DNA from 3 places in the Mesorhizobium sp. CNPSo 4688 genome. Region 2 is predicted to be linked to each of the others. Evidence: riboswitches for the same ligand, from Rfam matches in the RefSeq annotation. Region 2 holds a riboswitch; each other region holds the start of a gene.
What was found. Region 2 has a riboswitch for cobalamin ahead of AC04SH_RS10735 (DUF1636 family protein). Riboswitches for the same ligand answer to the same signal wherever they lie in the genome.
Positions count from the first base shown of each region.

Region 1 (6,761 bases), on a different contig from region 2:
GGTGCGCTATGAAGGCTTGCGCCCCATCGCATTGGACACCATCGTCGTGTCGACGCAACACGATGAGCAGGTATCCCAAGAGACGGTCCGCGAGGGCGTGATTGAGGAAATCATAAAGCCAGTCCTACCGCCCCACCTGGACGCCGAAGGCGTCCGAATTCTGGTCAACCCGACGGGGCGGTTCGTAGTCGGTGGGCCACGCGGCGACTGCGGCCTCACTGGGCGCAAGATCATCGTCGATTCCTACGGCGGGATGGGGCGCCACGGCGGCGGCGCTTTTTCGGGCAAGGACCCGTCCAAGGTTGACCGCTCGGCTGCCTATGCGGCTCGTTATGTCGCGAAGAACATCGTCGCTGCGGGACTTGCGGACATCTGCGAGGTGCAGATTGCTTACGCGATCGGCGTGGCCAGTCCGGTTTCCGTCATGGTCAATACATTCGGGACCGCGAGAATTCAGGAGAAAAGGATTGAGCAACTCATTCTTGAGCTGTTCGACCTCAGACCAAAGGGCATTATCAAGATGCTTGATCTCTTACGCCCGATATACCGCAAGACAGCGACATACGGGCATTTCGGCCGTGAAGAGCCTGAGTTCACCTGGGAGAGGACTGACAGAGCCGACGAATTGCGTCGCGAGGCAGGGCTCGCCGCCCCGTGAGGGCCGGCGCCGAGTCGATTGGGAAGCGAAAAGTCCATTCCAACTGGCCACACCCACGCCGGGCCAGCGCGGCAAGAAACCGGCTCGGGTTTTTGGTGGAGACATTGATGCCGGATTATGACGTGCTTTGCATCGGCAATGCCATTGTCGACATCATCGCCCAGTGCGAGGAGGACTTCCTCGAGACCAACGGCATCATCAAGGGCGCGATGAACCTGATCGACACGCAGCGCGCCGAACTGCTCTACAGCCGCATGGGTCCGGCGATCGAAGCCTCCGGCGGCAGCGCCGGCAACACGGCGGCCGGTATCGCCTCCTTCGGCGGACGTGCCGCCTTCTTCGGCAAGGTCTCCAACGATGCGCTGGGCGATATCTATGCGCATGACATCCATGCCCAGGGCGTCGCCTTCGACACCAAACCGCTCACGGGCGAACCGCCGACGGCGCGATCGATGATCTTCGTGACGCCCGACGGCGAACGCTCGATGAACACCTATCTCGGCGCCTGCGTCGAGCTCGGACCGGAGGATGTCGAGGCCGACAAGGCATCGGGCGCCAAGGTCACCTATTTCGAAGGCTATCTATGGGATCCGCCGCGCGCCAAGGAGGCGATCCGGCAGACCGCCAGGCTGGCGCACGCGGCCGGCCGCGAGGTTTCGATGACGCTGTCGGATTCGTTCTGCGTCGACCGCTACCGCGACGAGTTCCTCGACCTGATGCGCTCGGGCACCGTCGACATCGTCTTTGCCAACAGCCACGAGATCAAGTCGCTCTACCAGACATCGTCCTTCGACGAGGCGCTGGCAAAGATCCGCAAGGACTGCCGGATCGCCGCCGTGACGCGGTCCGAAAAAGGATCGATCATCGTGCGCGGTGACGAGACCGTGGTCATCCAGGCGACGGCGATCCGGGAACTCGTCGACACGACCGGCGCCGGCGACCTCTACGCCGCCGGCTTCCTGCATGGCTACACGCAAGGCCGCGACCTCAAGACCTGCGGCGACCTCGGCTCACTGGCCGCCGGACTGGCGATCCAGCAGATCGGCCCAAGGCCGAGGCAGAACCTGCGCCGCGAGGCGGAGCAAGCCTGGCTGCTCTAGTTGGCGGCAAGACCAGATCCACCCGGTGCGAGCTGTTCAATGAACAGCGGGGGCAAAGAGGGATCTCAGGATCCGAGGCAGCAGGATCAAGGCTATGTCGGCACCGTTCAAGACAGGCAGGTGGCGGCGCCCCTGACCAGATCACGCTCGTCGTAGCTTGACTGGACGGGAACGTTGATGCCGCGCGTATAGAGGAGGGATCAACAGTCTCCTCTGAGGACTGCTGGGTTGCTGATGTTTCAATCTCGTCCCGACAAAGTGCAGCCCTCTGAATCCCGAAAGCGGAGTCGCATCTCCGCTCTGCGCCCGAGGGGATCACCGTAGTGCCGTCAATTGCCGCCTCGACATCTTTGCTTTCTACACACTCCAGGTGTGCATCAGGGGTGAGATGCAGCAACTCGGACTGGCCCAGCCAGCTGTCGGGTTGAGCGCCGGCAGGAAGCACAGCGCCTCGCAGCGCTCTTCGACGGCCCGATATGTCCTTCAGAGGCATCGAATGTCCTATCCATCGTCGCACTGGCTTCGGCCGCATGGGCTTCTCCACCAGGCCTCATTTGCTGCGCGCTTCACCCGGCGGACAGCAGACCGCGAAGCCGCCACGGCCGCGAAAATCTCGTGATGGCGGCTCGACTGCGCGACCGGCCCGCCATTTTGGGGCGACGTCCAGTGCAGTTGCCTGGCGTCGACCTCGCCCTTCATCTCTTGACCGCATGTTGCCTCGTCCTCTCAGCCAGCCGAGCCTCCCGACAGCCGGATAGATGATGACGATCCCCTCCTGGAGAATGTCTCGTTTGAAAAGCGTGACGGTCTGCGCCGCCTTATTTCCTCCGGCCGATCGCGTACCGTCTGCGGTTCTGCCGCGCTCGCGGCGAAACGCAGTCACTCTACCGTGCAACACACAATGGAAATACGACAGGCGCACCAGAAATGGTGGGGTCCGTGTCAAAGATTTCTAGGTAAACCCGCGAAAGCGAAACGGCATCTCTTGGTTTTGGCGTCGAGCAAGCTTTGCCTTTTGGCGCTTTTACGCTTCGAGCGGGCAGAATACCCGCAACCGATCCCGTGTGTATGAGTGCAACGTGTCAGAGCCGGATCTGCCAAATGCGGGCAAAAACGTCTGACCTGAGAAGAGACATAGGCACCTTGCCGACGCGTCATGTGTCTTGGCCTTTGGATTTCAAGAAGTCAGGGATGTGGGGCCCTCGATTCGGCGCTGAGGCCATTGATGATCGCCGGCATGTAGGCGATCGGATTGACGCCGCCGACTTGGCAGGCCGCGGTGGGCTCGAACAGCAAGCCGGCCGGAGTTCTCGATGTCTACTGGGCTTCGGGCGGTTCAATGCGTGGCCTGATTGCCGGTTGATCAGCGCGGTCGCAGTTACTCGCTCTCGGTGCAACCTATGCGCAACACCAAAATGTCACATAATGACATAAACATTTCTTTATGCGGTATTGACACACAGTTCCCTGCTGTGATTGTCTGCATGCCGTGGTTCTCCGTACGGCACTGCCGCATGGAGCTAAGAGGGAAGCCGGTGCGAGGCCGGCGCTGCCCCCGCAACTGTTAGCGGTGAGCCAACCCCACTCATGTCACTGAGGCGACAGCCTCGGGAAGACGGGGAGAAGCTATGACCCCGCGAGCCAGGAGACCTGCCACGACGAACTTTGTCCACGGGCGGGGTGTCTCGGTGGCCGCAGCAGCCCGGCGTTCGTGCCGGCCTACGAGGCGCCTTCTTGTCCCCACGCCCCAACCATCGGGGTATGGCATGACTGTCTCTCAGCAAATTCCTGTGGCAACGCTCGGTGTGCCGCGGTTCGGTCGCCGACGAGAACTGAAATTCGCGCTTGAAAGCTACTGGTCCGGAAAATCTTCCGCTACCGACCTTCTCACAACGGCGAAAGCGCTGCGTGCCGCCAACTGGGAAGAGCAGCGCGATCGCGGTGTGTCGAAAATTCCGTCGAACGACTTCTCGCTCTACGACCATGTGCTCGACACTGCAGAAATGGTCGGCGCGGTGCCGTCCCGATACGCCTGGAGTGGCGGCGAGCTCCCGCTCGACATCTACTTCGCCATGGCGCGCGGCGACCAAGGCCAGACGGGGAGCTGCGGGCACTCTGATCAGGAGCGTGCGGCTGGCCCTGCCCTGACCGCGATGGAAATGACCAAATGGTTCGACACCAACTATCACTACATCGTGCCGGAACTCGACGATGATCAGACGTTTGCCCTCTCGTCGACGAAACCGGTTGATCACTTCCTCGAGGCTAAAGCCCTCGGCATTCATACACGCCCAGTCATCCTTGGACCTGTCACCTTCCTCAAATTGGCGAAGTCACCTGCCGAGGGTTTCAATCCCATCGCGCTGCTGCCGCGGCTTCTGCCCGTCTACGAGCAGCTCCTGCGGAGGTTGAAACTTTCGGGAGCCGATTGGGTGCAGATCGACGAGCCGGCGCTTGTGCTGGATCTAAACCCGAACGAACAAGCGGCCTTTGAATTTGCCTATGGGCAGCTGTCAAATGCCGCGCCCGAACTGAAGATCATGCTGGCTACCTATTTCGGTGCGCTGGGTGACAATCTCGACACGGCGATTTCGCTGCCCGCAGCCGGACTGCATCTCGATCTTTCGCGCGCTCCCGAACAGTTGGAGACGATTGGTCGGCTCGCGCCTAAGGATCTGGTGCTGTCGCTTGGCTTGATCGATGGCCGCAACGTCTGGCGCGCGAACCTGCCTGCCATTCTCGACCGCATCAAGCCGATCGTCGCCGGCTGGCCCTTGGACCGCGTCGAAATTGCGCCGTCGTGCTCGATGCTGCATGTGCCCATGGACCTTCGGATGGAGACGGCACTCGATGCCACCATCAGGTCGTGGCTCGCCTTCGCCGCGCAGAAGACCGACGAACTGGTGGTGCTGGCGAGGGCGCTGTTCGAAGGCAGGGATTCAGTGGCAGACGAGTTGACAGCTTCCGCCGAGGCTGCCGCTGCTCGCGCAGCGTCCGCAAAGGTCCATGATCCGCTTGTTGAAGGTCGGATCGCCGGCATTGACGACAGCATGAAGCAACGAAAGAACCCTTTCCTCGTGCGTTCCACGGTCCAGGCCCGCACGCTAAGCCTGCCCCCGTTCCCAACCACCACCATAGGATCATTCCCGCAGACGACTCGGGTGCGCAAGGCCCGCTCCGCCCACAGGAAGGGCGAACTCAGCTATCTCGACTACGACAGCTTCCTGCAGAACGAGACCAAGACTGCCATTCGCTGGCAGGAGGAGATCGGGCTGGACGTGCTGGTGCACGGCGAGTTCGAACGAAACGACATGGTACAGCATTTCGGCGAGCAGCTGTCCGGCTTCGCCTTTACCCAGAATGGCTGGGTGCAAAGCTATGGCTCGCGCTACGTGCGCCCCCCGATTATCTTCGGCGACGTATCGCGCCCCAATCCGATGACGGTGCGCTGGTGGGAATTCTCCCAGTCGCTTACGCAAAAGCCAGTCAAGGGAATGCTCACAGGCCCTGTGACCATTCTTAACTGGTCTTTTGTCCGCGACGACATTCCCCGCTCCGAGGTCTGCCGCCAGATCGCGCTCGCCATTCGCGATGAAGTGACGGACCTGGAAAGATCTGGCGCAAAGATAATCCAGATCGACGAGGCGGCGTTTCGCGAAGGCTTGCCGCTGCTAAAGCGCGATTGGCAAGTCTATCTGGACTGGGCGGTCGAATGCTTCCGGCTGGCCTCGACGGGTGTAGAGGACGCGACCCAGATCCACACTCACATGTGCTATTCGGAGTTCAACGCGATCATCGACGCGATCGCTGAGCTGGACGCGGATGTAATTTCGATTGAGACATCGCGCTCGGCAATGGAACTGCTGGACGCCTTTACGAGCACCAAATATCCGAACGAAATCGGTCCCGGGATCTATGACATCCACTCACCGCGCGTTCCGGAAGTCGCCGAGATTTCGGCCCTCCTCATGCTTGCGCGCGAGCGGCTCTCCGACCGGCAACTTTGGGTAAACCCGGACTGCGGCCTCAAAACGCGCAAATGGGATGAGGTCCGCCCTGCCCTCGTGAACATGGTCGCTGCAGCACTCGCGCTCCGGGAGAGAGTGCAGGCCTGAGGCTTTGCCAAATTGTCGTTATATGGTGCGTCACCGACTACTGGTAACGCAAATTTCCGCGAACCCCCTCGGTCCGCAGAACGCTATCAACCACCTTGGATAAGCTGCCTGAACATTATCTGGCCGGCCTCACCTTGGATACTGGCGTGGTGCCACCGCGAGGGGCAGACGACGGAAGCGTCGTCTGCCCCTTGATATTGTATCGGGCACTTGGCGTCGGTCGCGACCGCCTCGCGGCCTCGCCTCCGTGATGGTCCGTCATACCGTTGTTTGGGGCTTTCCGAAGCTCAGGCCACTCACTTTCCCGAGGTCTGCGAAACAGGTCTAGGCGTCGTCGAGGTTTCAGCCGGTAAGATAGGATAACCCCCTTACGTGACGCTATGATCTACGAGGCATTGGCAGAGCCAAACATCCGCGTACGTCCTCAACCCTCGATCAGATTGACGTTTCTCTAAGCCAGGCCCGGAGCCGTTGCTGACCAGTCCTTGCTCTCAATCAATGTTTTCACGACCTTGGGGATCAACTTGCGGACCGGGGACACGGCTGGAGAGAGCTCATCTTTCGGGTTGACCGCAAGCACAACGGAACGGGTGATTACTGGATCGATGATCTTAACGGTGCGGACCTGGCCTTGAGACGCCTCTTTCCGAATAGCGGACGGGGCAAGGATGAATATGCCTTTCCTTCCATGACCATATCGATGATCGTGGAAAGGGAGTCGACTTCGAATTTTATGTCCAAAACACAGTCGTGCTGGGCGACGACATCAGCCACCGAACGCCTGACATTGTTGTTGCGCGTGGGCACCGCCAGCGGGAACGCATGCAGGCCGGCGAGCGGTATCGAATCTTCAAAAGGCAGTTCACCCGGCAGTACCACTAAACAAAA
Region 1 covers NZ_JBWLUY010000028.1:6,803-13,563, reverse strand. The annotation lists gene metK (methionine adenosyltransferase) at 1-658, shown strand, start outside; gene AC04SH_RS31400 (adenosine kinase) at 766-1,758, shown strand; cobalamin riboswitch at 3,232-3,430, shown strand; gene metE (5-methyltetrahydropteroyltriglutamate--homocysteine S-methyltransferase) at 3,549-5,873, shown strand; partial or broken gene AC04SH_RS31390 (LysR family transcriptional regulator) at 6,325-6,761, opposite strand, start outside.
Region 1: linked by a shared signal. The riboswitch ahead of metE (5-methyltetrahydropteroyltriglutamate--homocysteine S-methyltransferase) and the one ahead of AC04SH_RS10735 (DUF1636 family protein) in region 2 are both predicted to bind cobalamin.

Region 2 (6,761 bases):
AACCAAGCAAGGCGTCCAATTCCGCGCGCGGCAGTGTCGAGGCTTCGATCAGCCTGAGATCCTCGTCGTGGCTTTCGCCCGGCAGCAGCGCGAGCTTTATGCCGCGTTCGCGGGCAGTGGCGGCGAGTTGGTCGCAGCCATAGCGCCACCAGTCATAGCCGCCGAGGATGCGAACCAAGATGATCTTGGCGTGGCGGGCGACGCTATCGACCCAGAGGTCGACGGACATGGGATGGCGCAAATCACGCAACGCCGCCAGCCGCATCGAGGGCAGGCGGGCGGCATCAGCCTTCCATGCGGCCGCCAGCCCGGCGAGGTCGCTGTCGGTGAAGGACAGGGCCACGATATCCGCCGGCGTCTGCCTGAGATCAACTGGCTCGGCGAGATCGTCGAGCGAGGCGGAGGTCGTGGTGAGTATGTGCATTGCGGCTCGTGATTTGGGGTCAGCCGGCGAGTATACGCTCGATCGCCGGGCGGTTCAGCCCCTTGAGGCCAATGACGACGAGGCGCGAGCGGCGGTCGTCCTCGACCGTCCAGGCGCGGTCATAGTAATGGTTGACGCGCGGGCCGACCGCCTGCAGCAGAAGCCGCATCGGCTTGCCGCCGACATCGACGAAGCCTTTCACGCGCAGCACATTCTCTTCTTCGGCGACGGTGGCGACGCGCTTTGCCAGTTCATCCGGATTGGCGATCGAGGGGATATCGACGATGAAGGTGTCGAAGTCGTCATGCTCGTGGTCGAAGGCGCCGTCATGGTGCGACTTGCGGTTCTCGATGTCGTCCTCGACGGCAAGGCCGAGTCCGAGCAGCACGGAGGGATCGACCTTGCCATGCGCGGTCGGCACGATTTTTACGGCGCGGGCGGAGTGTTCGCCGATGATGGCGTTGGCGCGGGCCGACCCGGCTGAATCCATCAAATCGCTCTTCGACAGGATGACCAGGTCGGCGCAGGCGATCTGGTCCTCGAACACTTCTTCGACCGGGTCGTCATGGTCCAGCGTCTCGTCCTGGACACGCTGCGCCTGCAGGGCGTCCATGTCGTTGGCGACGCGGCCTTCGGCCAGCGCCGGACCGTCGACCACGGCGATGACGCCATCAACCGTGACACGACTTTTCACGCTCGGCCACTGAAACGCCTGGACCAGCGGCTTGGGCAGAGCGAGGCCGGATGTTTCGATCAGGATATGGTCGACTTTCGGCGTCAGCGCCAGGATCTGGTCAAGCGCCGGCACGAAATCGTCGGCAACGGTGCAGCAGATGCAGCCATTGGCCAGTTCGACGATGTTTTCCTCGGGACAGGTGTCGATGCCACAACCTTTCAGGATTTCGCCGTCAATGCCGATGTCGCCGAACTCGTTGACGATGATGGCAATGCGCTTGCCGCCGGCGTTTTCCAGGAGATGGCGGACCAGCGTCGTCTTGCCGGCGCCGAGGAAGCCGGTGACGACGGTGCAGGGAACACGGGAAACGGAAGCGGTCATATCAAGTCCTTCAGCATGTCGAGGGGCGGGATGCGGGCAACAAGGCCCCGCTTGAGGGAATCGGGCCGGCCGCGCCAGGGGATGAGGCCGTCGGTCGAGGTCGCGAAGAGCTTTGCCCCGGTGACGAGATCGGCGCCGCTGGTCGCGGTCAGGTCGCCGAAGACATAGCTCCAGCAGCCGTCGCGCAGGATGGCGGCGCTGAGGCGGCGCTTGCAGTTGCCGAGGCATTCGACCGTGCGGACACGGACGTTGTCATCGGCTGCGGCGCGGCGCGTGTCGTCGGCCAGCAGTTCGCCGGCGCGGGGGTGAGCGTCCGAGCCGGCCTCGTCGCGGCAGGAGGCGCAGACAATGACGGTCACGCCAGTCAACGCGTCACCATCGGCGGACGAAACATCCGCTGTGCCAGCCGAAAAACTGCTGTTCTGGTCCAAAAACCGGGCTCCTTGCCCGGAAACCCGCCAGGCGATCGGATTCTTCTGTCGCAGACGGCAGGTCTCCTGGCTCGCGGGTCATCGCCTTGGTAGCCGCCTTCCCGGTGTTACCCAGTGGCTTTCGGCCTTGGCTCTTCGCTTACAGTTGCGGGGACAGCCGCGGATTTGAGATCGAAATCCCGCACCGCATTCCCTCTTAGCCCCTGCCGTTGCGGGCAAGGGACCGTCTGCAGCGGATTTAGGCTTTTGCGAGCGGCGGTGTCAACGCACGGCTACGACATGGCGATGTCGGCCAAAGGCTGCCCCAAATCGCCGGCCGGCGTCACTTCGATGCGCTCGAGCTCAAGCCAGCCCTGCATCTGCTTCAATTCCTCGAAGAGTTGTGCAGCAGACTCCGGCGGCGCCCCCGGCTCGGCATAGGCGGCGTGGACGCGCAGCACGCTGGCGGGACGGTCGGCTTTGAGGTCGACGCGCCCCACGATCCGGTCGCCGAGCAGGAATGGCAGCACGTAATAGCCATATTGCCGCTTTTCGGCCGGGGTGTAGATCTCGATGCGGTAGTGGAAATCGAACAGCCGCTCGCTGCGCGAGCGTTCGAAGACGACGGGATCGAACGGCGCCAGCAGCGCGCGCGCCTCGATTTTTCGCGGCAGGCGGGCGTTCTTGTGGAGGTAAGCCGGTTTGTCCCAGCCTTCGACGCGCACCGGCAGCAATTCGCCCAACTCGACGAGTTCCTCCAGCCGTCCCTTCATGTCGGCCGGCGACAGGCGGAAATAGTCGCGCAAATCGCCTGATGTGGCGATGCCGTGGGCGCGGGCGGAAATGCGCAGCAACTCGCGATGCGCGTCCTCGGCGGCCGGCACCGGCAGATCGAGGATCGCCTGAGGCAGCACGCGCTCGGGCAGATCGTAGAAACGCTCGAAGCCGCGGCGGTGCGCTGTGGTGATGCGGCCGGCCCAGAACAGCCATTCGAAGGCATGCTTGGCATGGCTCCAGCCCCACCAGCCGCCCGAGCCCTTCTGGCCTTCGAGCGCCGAAGCGGCAATCGGGCCGCGCTCGGCGACCGCGCGGTAGATCTCTTCGATATAGCCGGCGTGTTCGCGGCCCCATTTGGCGAGGCCGAGATACATTTCGTCGCCCTGCTCGGCGCGCTGCATGCGCCAGCGCATCAGCGGCCAGGTCTCGACCGGCAGGAAAGAGGCCTCATGCGCCCAGTATTCGAACACCGTGCGCTTGCGGGTGAGGGCGGCATTGTCGAGCAAGGCGAGCGGGTAGGGGCCAAGGCGGGAGTAGAGCGGCATATAATGGGCGCGCACCACGGCGCTGACGGAATCGATCTGCAGCAGGCCGGTGCGCGAGAGCACGCGGGCGAGGTGGCGGCGGTCGGGCGTGCCGCCCGGCCGGGGATCGAGAAACCCTTGCGCTGCGAGTGCGATCCGCCTGGCCGTCGCGAGTGAAATTTTGTCCTTCGTCAAAGTGCCTTGCCTCGATCCATTTGCCCGATTTTTAGCCGGTGATTCCGACCATGCTAACAGGCAAATGGCGGGAGACATGTCAGGAGACAAAAGTGGAGTAAAAAGTGAAGGAAATCAAACAGGAGCGGATCGGACCAGTTTTTCCCGACCTGCCGTCCAGCACTGCGTTTTGAACAAGGTTTGACTTGCTTCGCTCAAAGCCCTGCGCTAACCCTCGCCGCGTTGCAGCATAGGCACCTAAAACGGTTCAGCGGTTAATCTGTCACGCTTCCGCATTAGGGTTGGTTGCTGTAATCAACGTGGATTGGCCGCCAACGGAAAGCCGCAGCATGAACGCATTGCTCAGTTCGTACCTGCCCATCGTCCTCTTCATCGCCGTGGCGGCGGTCGTCGGCTTGGCGCTTATCATAGCGCCGTTCCTGGTGGCCTACCGTAGTCCCGACCCGGAAAAGCTTTCCGCTTATGAGTGCGGCTTCAACTCCTTTGATGATGCCCGCATGAAATTCGACATCCGCTTCTACCTGGTGTCGATCCTGTTCATCATCTTCGACCTGGAAGTGGCCTTCCTGTTCCCGTGGGCGGTGTCGTTCTCGAAGATCGGCATGCTCGGTTTCTGGTCGATGATGGTGTTTTTGGCGGTGCTGACTATCGGCTTTGCCTATGAATGGAAAAAAGGAGCGCTGGAATGGGATTGAACGACAGTTCCGGTACGCTCGTCGCGCCGAAGCCCAAGGGCCTGATCGACCCCAATACCGGACGTCCGGTCGGTTCTGACGACCCGTTCTTCCTCGAGATCAACAATGAACTGGCCGACAAGGGATTTCTCGTCACCTCGACCGAGGCGCTGATCACCTGGGCACGCAGCGGCTCGCTGATGTTCATGACCTTCGGTCTGGCCTGCTGCGCCGTCGAGATGATCCACACCTCGATGCCGCGCTATGATTCGGAGCGGTTTGGTGTTGCGCCGCGCGCCTCGCCGCGCCAGTCCGACATCATGATCGTGGCGGGAACGCTGACCAACAAGATGGCCCCGGCGCTGCGCAAGGTCTACGACCAGATGCCGGAGCCGCGCTACGTCATCTCGATGGGCTCCTGCGCCAATGGCGGCGGCTACTACCACTATTCCTATTCGGTGGTGCGCGGCTGCGACCGCATCGTGCCGGTCGACATCTATGTGCCCGGCTGCCCGCCGAGCGCCGAAGCGCTGCTCTACGGCATTCTTCTCTTGCAGAAGAAGATCCGCCGCACCGGCACGATCGAACGGTAAATCCATGGCCGCATCCCTGAGCGAACTGTCGACCTATCTCGGCGAAAAGCTGCCGGGCCGCGTCAAAGACGCGGTGCTGGCCTATGGCGAGCTTGGCATTTCCGTAGAGCCCGGCGACCTGATCGACGTGGTGACCTTCCTGCGTGACGATGCGGGCTGCCAGTTCATCTCGATCATCGACGTCTGCGGTGCCGACTATCCGTCGCGGGTCAAGCGCTTCGACGTCGTCTATCATCTGTTGTCGCCGAAGCAGAATTTGCGCATCCGCATCAAGGTCCAGACCGACGAAGAGACGCTGGTGCCGTCGTTGACAGCTGTCTATCCCGGCGCCGACTGGTATGAGCGCGAGACCTACGATCTCTATGGCGTGCTGTTCTCGGGCCATCCGGATCTGCGCCGCATCCTCACCGACTACGGTTTCGAGGGCCATCCGCTGCGCAAGGATTTCCCGCTGACCGGTTTCGTCGAAGTGCGTTACGACGACGAAGCCAAGCGCGTGATCTACGAGCCGGTCGAGCTCAAGCAGGAATTCCGCAATTTCGATTTTCTTTCCCCGTGGGAAGGCACCGACTACGTGCTGCCCGGGGACGAAAAAGCCAAGACGAATTGAGGCGCCAGAATGGCCGAAACCTCCGTCCGCAATTTTAACATCAACTTTGGACCTCAACACCCTGCAGCGCATGGTGTTTTGAGGTTGGTGCTTGAGCTGGACGGCGAGGTTGTGGATCGCGTCGATCCGCATATTGGGCTGTTGCATCGCGGCACGGAAAAGCTGATCGAGCACAAGACCTATCTGCAGGCGGTGCCCTATCTCGACCGGCTCGACTATTGCGCGCCGATGAACCAGGAGCATGCCTTCGCGCTCGCCGCAGAGCGGCTGCTCGGCATCGAGGTGCCGAAGCGCGGGCAGCTCATCCGCGTGCTCTATTGCGAGATCGGCCGCATCATGTCGCACATCCTCAATGTGACGACACAGGCGCTCGACATCGGCGCGCTGACGCCGCCGCTGTGGGGCTTCGTCGAGCGCGAAAAGCTGATGGTGTTCTATGAGCGCGCCTCGGGTTCGCGCATGCATGCCGCCTATTTCCGTCCGGGCGGCGTCCATCAGGACCTGCCGCAGAAGCTGGTCGAAGACATCGGCAAGTGGATCGACCCGTTCCTGAAGTCGCTCGACGATCTCGATAAGCTGCTCACCGGCAACCGCATCTTCAAGCAGCGCAATGTCGATATCGGCACGGTGTCGCTGGCCGATGCCTGGGCCTGGGGTTTTTCCGGCGTCATGGTGCGCGGCTCGGGTGCCGCCTGGGATTTGCGCAAGTCGCAGCCCTATGAATGCTATTCCGAGATGGATTTCGACATCCCGATCGGCAAGAACGGCGACTGCTACGACCGTTACCTCGTGCGCATGGAAGAAATGCGCCAGTCGGCCAAGATCATGCGCCAGTGCGTCGACCTCTTGCTCGGCAAGGAAAGCACCGGCCCGGTGTCGAATCTCGACGGCAAGGTGGTGCCGCCCAAGCGCCAGGCGATGAAGCGCTCAATGGAAGCGCTGATCCACCACTTCAAATTGTACACCGAAGGCTATCGCGTGCCGGCCGGCGAGGTCTATGCGGCCGTCGAGGCGCCGAAGGGCGAGTTCGGCGTCTATCTCGTCTCCGACGGCACCAACAAGCCCTACCGCTGCAAGCTGCGCGCCCCCGGTTTCGCGCATCTGCAAGCCATGGATTTCCTCTGCCGCGGCCACATGCTGGCCGACGTTACCGCCGTTCTCGGCTCCCTCGACATCGTGTTTGGTGAGGTCGATCGCTAAATGTCAGTCCGCCGTCTCGCAGAAGCCAGCGTCCAGCCAGCCTCCTTCGCCTTCAACCGGGCGAATGCGGCGGCGGCCAAGCAATGGATCAAGAAATATCCGAAGGGCCGCGAGCAATCGGCGATCATTCCCTTGCTGATGATCGCGCAGGAGCAGGAAGGCTGGGTCACCAAGGCGGCGATCGAGACGATTTCCGACATGCTCGGCATGCCGCGCATCCGCGGGCTCGAGGTCGCGACCTTCTACACGCAATACCAGCTGAGCCCGGTCGGCACTCGTGCCCATATCCAGGTCTGC
Region 2 covers NZ_JBWLUY010000005.1:100,042-106,802, forward strand. The annotation lists gene cobN (cobaltochelatase subunit CobN) at 1-424, opposite strand, end outside; gene cobW (cobalamin biosynthesis protein CobW) at 444-1,481, opposite strand; gene AC04SH_RS10735 (DUF1636 family protein) at 1,478-1,912, opposite strand; cobalamin riboswitch at 1,952-2,155, opposite strand; gene AC04SH_RS10740 (winged helix-turn-helix domain-containing protein) at 2,185-3,387, opposite strand; gene AC04SH_RS10745 (NADH-quinone oxidoreductase subunit A) at 3,717-4,082, shown strand; gene AC04SH_RS10750 (NuoB/complex I 20 kDa subunit family protein) at 4,073-4,654, shown strand; gene AC04SH_RS10755 (NADH-quinone oxidoreductase subunit C) at 4,659-5,264, shown strand; gene AC04SH_RS10760 (NADH-quinone oxidoreductase subunit D) at 5,274-6,464, shown strand; gene AC04SH_RS10765 (NADH-quinone oxidoreductase subunit E) at 6,465-6,761, shown strand, end outside.

Region 3 (6,761 bases), on a different contig from region 2:
CGATGACGCTGGCCGACCGCATCGTGGTGCTGAAGGACGGCCATATCGAGCAGGTCGGCACGCCGATGGACCTCTACAAGAAGCCCGGCAATCTGTTCGTCGCCCAGTTCATCGGCTCGCCGGCCATGAATATCTTGCCGGCGACAATCGACAAGACCGGCGACCCGACCATCGTCAGCCATGTCGGTGGCCGCAAGGCCACGGTGCCGATTGCGACGCCGGCGTCCGCCAAGGGCGCGGCGGTCAGCTTCGGCGTGCGGCCGGAAGATCTGTCGGTTGCCACCGGCACGGAGTATCTTTTCGAAGGCGTGGTGGACTATGTCGAGCAGCTCGGCGAGGTCCAACTGGTCTATGTCGACATCGGCCGCGCCGACCTGCCGCTGGTGACCAAGCTGCCCGGCAATGTCGAGGTCAAGCGCGGGGCGAAGCTGCGGCTGACTGCGGATGCCGGCGACCTGCACATCTTCGACGCCGACGGGCATTCCTTCTCGCTCAAGCCGGTGGAAGTGAAGGCGGCCTGAGATCGGCGCGTCGTATTGGCATGAAAAAAGAGCGGCGGGCCAGGCCCGCCGCTCTTTTTGGAAATTTCGGCTGTTAGAGCAATTCCAGGAAAAGTGTGAGCGGTTTTCCGTCCGGGAATTGCGAAAAACAAAGAGATAGGGCGGTTCGCCGTTTCTGTGAAACGGTGAAACGTTCTAGCGGTTGCCGAAGAGGTTCCGGTCGCTGCCTTGCGGGGCGGACTTCTGTACGTCGCCCGACGAGTTCAACAACTTGTAGACCGGCGAACCGGTGTTGGGCACCGACGACGTCCGGGTGTTGTCGACGTTGACGGTCGCCTTGTTGTCGACGGCGCTAGAGCCGACATTGTCGTTGCGGGCATAAGCACTGCCGGCGGCAACCAAAAGCGCAGCGGCAGCAAGAGCGATCTTCTTCATGTCAAGTCTCCTGAATTTTCATCATGTGGCAGAGCGGTTGGTGATCACGCCGCTCTGCAGCTTGTTCGATGTTCGACTGGGATCGTTGTCCGAAAAACTCTGAGGTCAGATCCCGATCGTCTGTTAGCGACCGAAGAGGTTACGGTCGGCGCCCTGTGCGGGGGCCTGAGCAGCCGAATCCGACTTCGCAACCGAAGCCGTGTGGCCACTATCGGTCGACGTAACCGCAGGCTGGTTGGCGCCGTTCGAACCATAGTTGTCACTGGCGGCGAAAGCGCTGCCGGAAACGGCCAGAACGGCGGCGGCAGCAACGATGATCTTTTTCATTTTAAATACTCCTGAATTTCTTCGAGATCCCAAGACCGGCGGACAGGCCGCTACGCTTTTGTTTGGATCGGGATCAGCTGTTAACGGCCGAAGAGGTTGCGGTCGCTGCCCTGAACGACGGGCTGCTTGTCAGCGGGCGCCGACTTCTGAATGGAAGCCGTATACGAGCTGTCAACCGCGGCAGCGGGCTGGTTCGCACCATTGGAACCATAATTGTCGCTACCAGCGAAGGCGCTGCCGGTGATGGCCAAAACGGCCGCGGCAGTAAGGATGATCTTTTTCATTTTTAGTACTCCAGTTTTGCTGTCCGTCTAGCGGCGTGTGGTGGGAGCAATTCGCGTCGTTCGGACAGCCCCGATGTGGGAAAGCCATAGGCTGGTTTCCAATCACGAAGTTGTTCCGGCTGGGCCATGATTTCACCTCTTGTAATTTTCATAAGCATGCCTACCATCTTACTTTATGTAAATAATACAAAGGCTTATGTGGCCATGCCATCCGGCTCACCGAGTGTGTCCGGGCGTCAGCGTTCACACTGTCCTGCACGCATTGTCAACAGAAACGAACCGTTCGGTTCGATTTTAGAAACTGCTAATAGTCACTTTTCGATACCGTTGACGTGTTTTTCCTTAGTCGGCAGTCTGATTCGAGGTGAGTTGCGAGGGCCGCGATCCGCCCCGAAAACAACACCGTCAGCCCCACGATCGTCTGCCGCCGCGTTTGTCGTGCGTGTCGCGCCGCATGGAGACGATGTCGCTTTCATGCCGATGTCGCGATCGCTGCCGTGATTAGATGATCGCATCTCAGGTGCCGCTTCGTGACGACGGAGCGGAGAATTGGGAAGCCGGTCAGAATCCGGCGCTGCCCCCGCAACGGTGGTGGAGTTCAAGTCGCAACGGGAGACCACTGGGCGAGAAGCCTGGGAAGGTGTCGCGATGGTCCGCAAGGACAACTCCAGAGCCCGGAAACCAGCCCGAGATGCTTGAACTCGACTGATCGCGGTGGGCGGTCAAGAGGTGGATAGCGCATGCCCGGCGTGTTGCCGGCCTGCGGCCGATCCTTCCTCCATCACCACCAAGTTCAGTCCTTAAACCACGAGGACAGAACTATGGATGCGCGCAACGATATGCTGAGGCTCTTGAACGGCCGCAAGCAAGGCTTTTCGCTCGAGCAACCCTTCTACACCGACCCGGACTATTTCAAGCTCGACATGGAGCTGATCTGGTATCGCGACTGGCTGTTCGTCGGCCATGATTGCGAACTGCCGAAGCCCGGCAGTTATATCACTGTGCAGATCGGCGACTATCCGGTGGTGCTCGTCCGCGACCAGAAGGGCAACATCAACGCCTTTCACAATTCCTGCCGCCATCGCGGCAGTCGCGTCTGCAACACCGACAAAGGCACGGCGGCAAAGCTCGTCTGCCCCTATCACCAGTGGACCTACGAGCTCGATGGCCGCCTGCTCTTCGCCCGCCAGATGGCCGAGGGTTTCGACAAGAGCCAGTTCGGCCTGAAGCCGGTCGCCTGCGAAAGCGTGGCCGGGTACGTCTTCATCTGCCTGGCGAAAGAACCCGCAGACTTCGCGCCGATGCGGGCCATGATCGAGCCCTACCTCAAGCCGCACCGGCTGAGCGAAGCCAAGATCGCTTTCGAATCGACCATCGTCGAGAAGGGCAACTGGAAGCTGGTCTGGGAAAACAACCGCGAGTGCTACCACTGCGCCGGCAACCATCCGGAACTCTGCAAGACCTTCCCGGAAGCGCCGACGGTAACCGGCGTGCAGGGCGCCGACAGCGATCCGGAGATGCTGGCGCATTGGGCGAAATGCGAAGCGGCGGGCCTGCCGAGCAAATTCCGCATCGATCCGGCCGGACAATACCGCGCCACCCGCGCGCCGCTGCTGCGCGATGCCGTCAGCTACACGATGACGGGAAAGCGCGCGGTGACGAAGAACCTCTCAGACACTGTTGCCGCCGACCGCATCGGCACCTTGATGCACTACCACTATCCGACGACCTGGAATCACATCCTGATCGACCATGCAGTGACCTTCCGGGTGCTGCCGATCAGCGCCACCGAAACCGCAGTGACGACCAAGTGGCTGGTGCACAAGGATGCGGTCGAGGGCGTCGACTACAATCTTGAAGAGCTCACCCATGTCTGGACCGAAACCAACGACCAGGACCGCCGCATCGTTGAGGAAAACGCCTTCGGCATCCTGTCGCCGGCCTATGAGCCTGGCCCCTATTCGGAGCTGCATGAGGGCGGCGTGATCCAGTTCGTCGAATGGTATGCAGCCTTCATCGGTCCGCGCCTCGCCGAAGGCGGCCGGCCGGCGCTGCGCAGCGTCGCGTGAGCTCATGTCGCCCAAAAGTGTATCGCGGTTTTGGGATCACGACATGAGCAGAGCAAAAAGGACAGAGGGATGAATGCGATGACGGATCTTGGGCTCTATCGCCATCTCGACCAGATGGCGCCGTGGAACGACAGGCTGCAGGTGCTGGAAGTGATCGGCGTCAGCGACGAGGCGCCTGACGTCAAGACCTTCACCTTCCGCTCCGACAACCAGACCTGGTTCCGCTACAAGCCGGGCCAGTTCGTGACGCTGGAGCTGCCGACACCGGACGGGCCGCTGATGCGCACCTACACGCTGTCGTCGTCGCCGTCGCGGCCGTTCTCGATCGCGGTGACCGTGAAGGCGCAGGCCGGCAGCATAGGCACGCGATGGATGTTCGACCATCTGACGCCCGGCTCGCACGTCAAGGCCTACGGACCGGCCGGCGACTTCTCGTTGCACAGCCACCCCGCGGCCAAATATCTGTTCATCTCGGCCGGCTCCGGCGTGACGCCGATGATGTCGATGCTGCGCTGGCTGAACGACTGCGCGCCATGGACAGATGTCGGCTTCGTCAATTGCGCGCGGCGTGCGGAAGAGATCATCTTCCGCAAGGAACTTGAACTGCTCGGCGGTCATATGCCCGGCCTGTCGCTCGGCTTCATGATCGAGGAGCGCTCGAGCCGTGAAGGCTGGTACGGCCATATGGGCCGCATCGACGCGATCCGGCTGCCCTTGCTGGCGCCCGATTTCCGCGAGCGCGAAATCTTCTGCTGCGGCCCCGATCCATTCATGCGCGCCGTGCGCGGCATGCTCGATGCCGCGGGCTTTGACATGACGAAGTATCATCAGGAGAGCTTTGCCGCGCCCGCGGTGGAGGAAGTCCCGGCGCCGTTTGCCTCACCCGCTGAAGACGGCACTGCTGTCCCTGTCGAAGCCGTCACGCCGATCCGCTTCTCGCTTTCGGCGGTCGACGCCGACTGCGTCGCCGGCCAGACCGTGCTGCAGACGGCGCGCAGCTCGGGCGTGCGGATACCAGCCGCCTGCGAGTTCGGCCTGTGCGGCACCTGCAAGGTGAAGAAGGTCTCCGGCGATGTCGAGATGAGCCACAATGGCGGCATCCTCGACCATGAGATCGATGACGGTTTCATCCTTGCCTGCTGCTCGAAACCGCTGTCGGCGCTCGAAATCGAGGCCTGAGCCGGCCTGCGTCACCGCAACCGACCGCCCCGCCCGGACACGATGCCCGCGGACTTTGTCTTGCCAAAGAAAGGCCAACTGGTTAGAGGCCTTTTCAGCGGAGCTTGGCAGACCGCGAACCGGCGCGATTTCTTCCAGGGGTCTGAAAGGGGAATGGAGCGATGCAGCAACGGGTCTACGCTATAGCAAGCAAAGACATCGTTTTCGAGTCTTTCGATGGCGAGGCCGTCGTTCTCGACCTTTCGAATGGCAAATATTTCGGCTTTTCCGATTCCGGCAGCCGGGTCTGGCAGGCGCTGGCGTCGGGTGTTGATGCCCAGGCAGTGGCCAGGGCGACGGCTGGTGGCGGTACAACCATAGCGCTGGCCGACCTCGAACGCTTCATCGCACGACTGCTCGACTTCGGGCTCATCGTTCCGGCCGAGACGCCGGCGCAACCGCTTCCAGACGATCTCAAGGCTGAATTGGCCGCCACCAGCGAGCCGCTCAAGGTCGATGTCCATGACGACCTTGCCGATCTCATCATCGTCGACCCGATCCACGAGGTCGAGGAACCCCTCGGCTGGCCGGCGGTCAAACAGGCGTAGACGTTTCTCCAAGGTGAACCGGAGCATTCGCCACACCGGAGGCCGAAATAGCCAGGCCATGCCCTCGATCACGCTGCAAACCCTGCCGGATTATGCTCGCCATGTGCTGGCTGCCGCGGAAAGCGCTGCGACGGACTATCCGGTCACCGCCAAGGTTCGGCTGCCAGGGCTTTACCTGAGCGTGCATCTCGACCATGGCTCGTTGGCGGAGGCCATGGGCCATGCCTTCATACCGGCTCCGGATGATCCGTCTGCATCTGGCGACTGCGGCATTTTCGTCGTCCATCCGGGTATCGGTGGCGTCGCCGCTCCGGCGAGCTGGGGCCGTGGCGAGTACAACCATCATGCCTTTGCCAACAGGCTGGCCGAAGCTGGGCTGCGCGGCAGCTACTATCATGACCTGGATTTCTGGCAGTTCTACGATCCGCAACGCCATGTCGGGGCGCAGCTGATGGTGTCGGCCGACGCCTTTCCGCCGTGGGAGCAGGCGGCGCCGCTGCGCGCGTTCCTGCATTGGGAATATGCGGCGCGCGGCATGCGGCTGACCCATGCCGGCACGCTGGGCACTGGCGGCAAGGGCGTGCTGCTGGCCGGCTCCGGTGGGGCCGGCAAATCGGGAACCGTCGTTGCCGGCCTCATCAACGGCCTCGACAGCGTCGGAGACGACTATGTGCTGATCGACAGGACCGATCGCGTGACGGCGCGGCCGCTCTTTGCCACGCTCAAGCAGGACCCGGAAGGGTTTAGGCGGCTGACGCTGAAAGACCGGCTGAAATCCTACCAACCGCTGAACTGGCAGGGCAAACATGCCTTTCACATTAACGAGATTGCCCCCCGGCCGATCCCTGCAAGTGTGGACATTGTTGCGTTGATGGTGCCCCATATCAGCGGAGGAGAGAGAAGTTCGATCATGCCCATATCGCGCAAGGATGCCATGATCGCCCTGGCGCCTTCCGGCATCGTGCAGATGCCGGGCGAGCGAGAGTCAGGCTTTCGTTTTTTCAGCGAGCTCACCCGCGATCTGCCATGCTACCGGCTATCGCTGGGGGCTGAGCCGCGGGAGATCGCCGGCAGGATCGCCGATTTTATAGGGCGAAGCAGTGTATGAGACTGAGCATCATCATGCCTGTCTGCAACCGCGAACTCCATGTCGTTCCGGCCCTGCGTTCGCTGCTCAGGCAACACGAGGCCGCCGATCTCGACATTATCGTCGTCGACGACGGCTCAACCGATGGCTCCGCTGACGCCGTCCGTACCCTGATGAGGGAAGCACCGTGTATCCGGCTCTTCCAGCAGGCCAATCAGGGTGTAGCCAAGGCCCGCAATGCGGGCCTGAGGCAGTTGCTGCCGCAGACCGAGTTCGTGTCGTTCCTGGACTCC
Region 3 covers NZ_JBWLUY010000004.1:440,734-447,494, reverse strand. The annotation lists gene AC04SH_RS10160 (ABC transporter ATP-binding protein) at 1-521, shown strand, start outside; gene AC04SH_RS10155 (DUF680 domain-containing protein) at 696-935, opposite strand; gene AC04SH_RS10150 (DUF680 domain-containing protein) at 1,059-1,262, opposite strand; gene AC04SH_RS10145 (DUF680 domain-containing protein) at 1,343-1,546, opposite strand; cobalamin riboswitch at 2,048-2,250, shown strand; gene AC04SH_RS10140 (aromatic ring-hydroxylating oxygenase subunit alpha) at 2,368-3,615, shown strand; gene AC04SH_RS10135 (FAD-binding oxidoreductase) at 3,694-4,794, shown strand; gene AC04SH_RS10130 (PqqD family protein) at 4,956-5,381, shown strand; gene AC04SH_RS10125 (serine kinase) at 5,440-6,489, shown strand; gene AC04SH_RS10120 (glycosyltransferase family 2 protein) at 6,486-6,761, shown strand, end outside.
Region 3: linked by a shared signal. The riboswitch ahead of AC04SH_RS10140 (aromatic ring-hydroxylating oxygenase subunit alpha) and the one ahead of AC04SH_RS10735 (DUF1636 family protein) in region 2 are both predicted to bind cobalamin.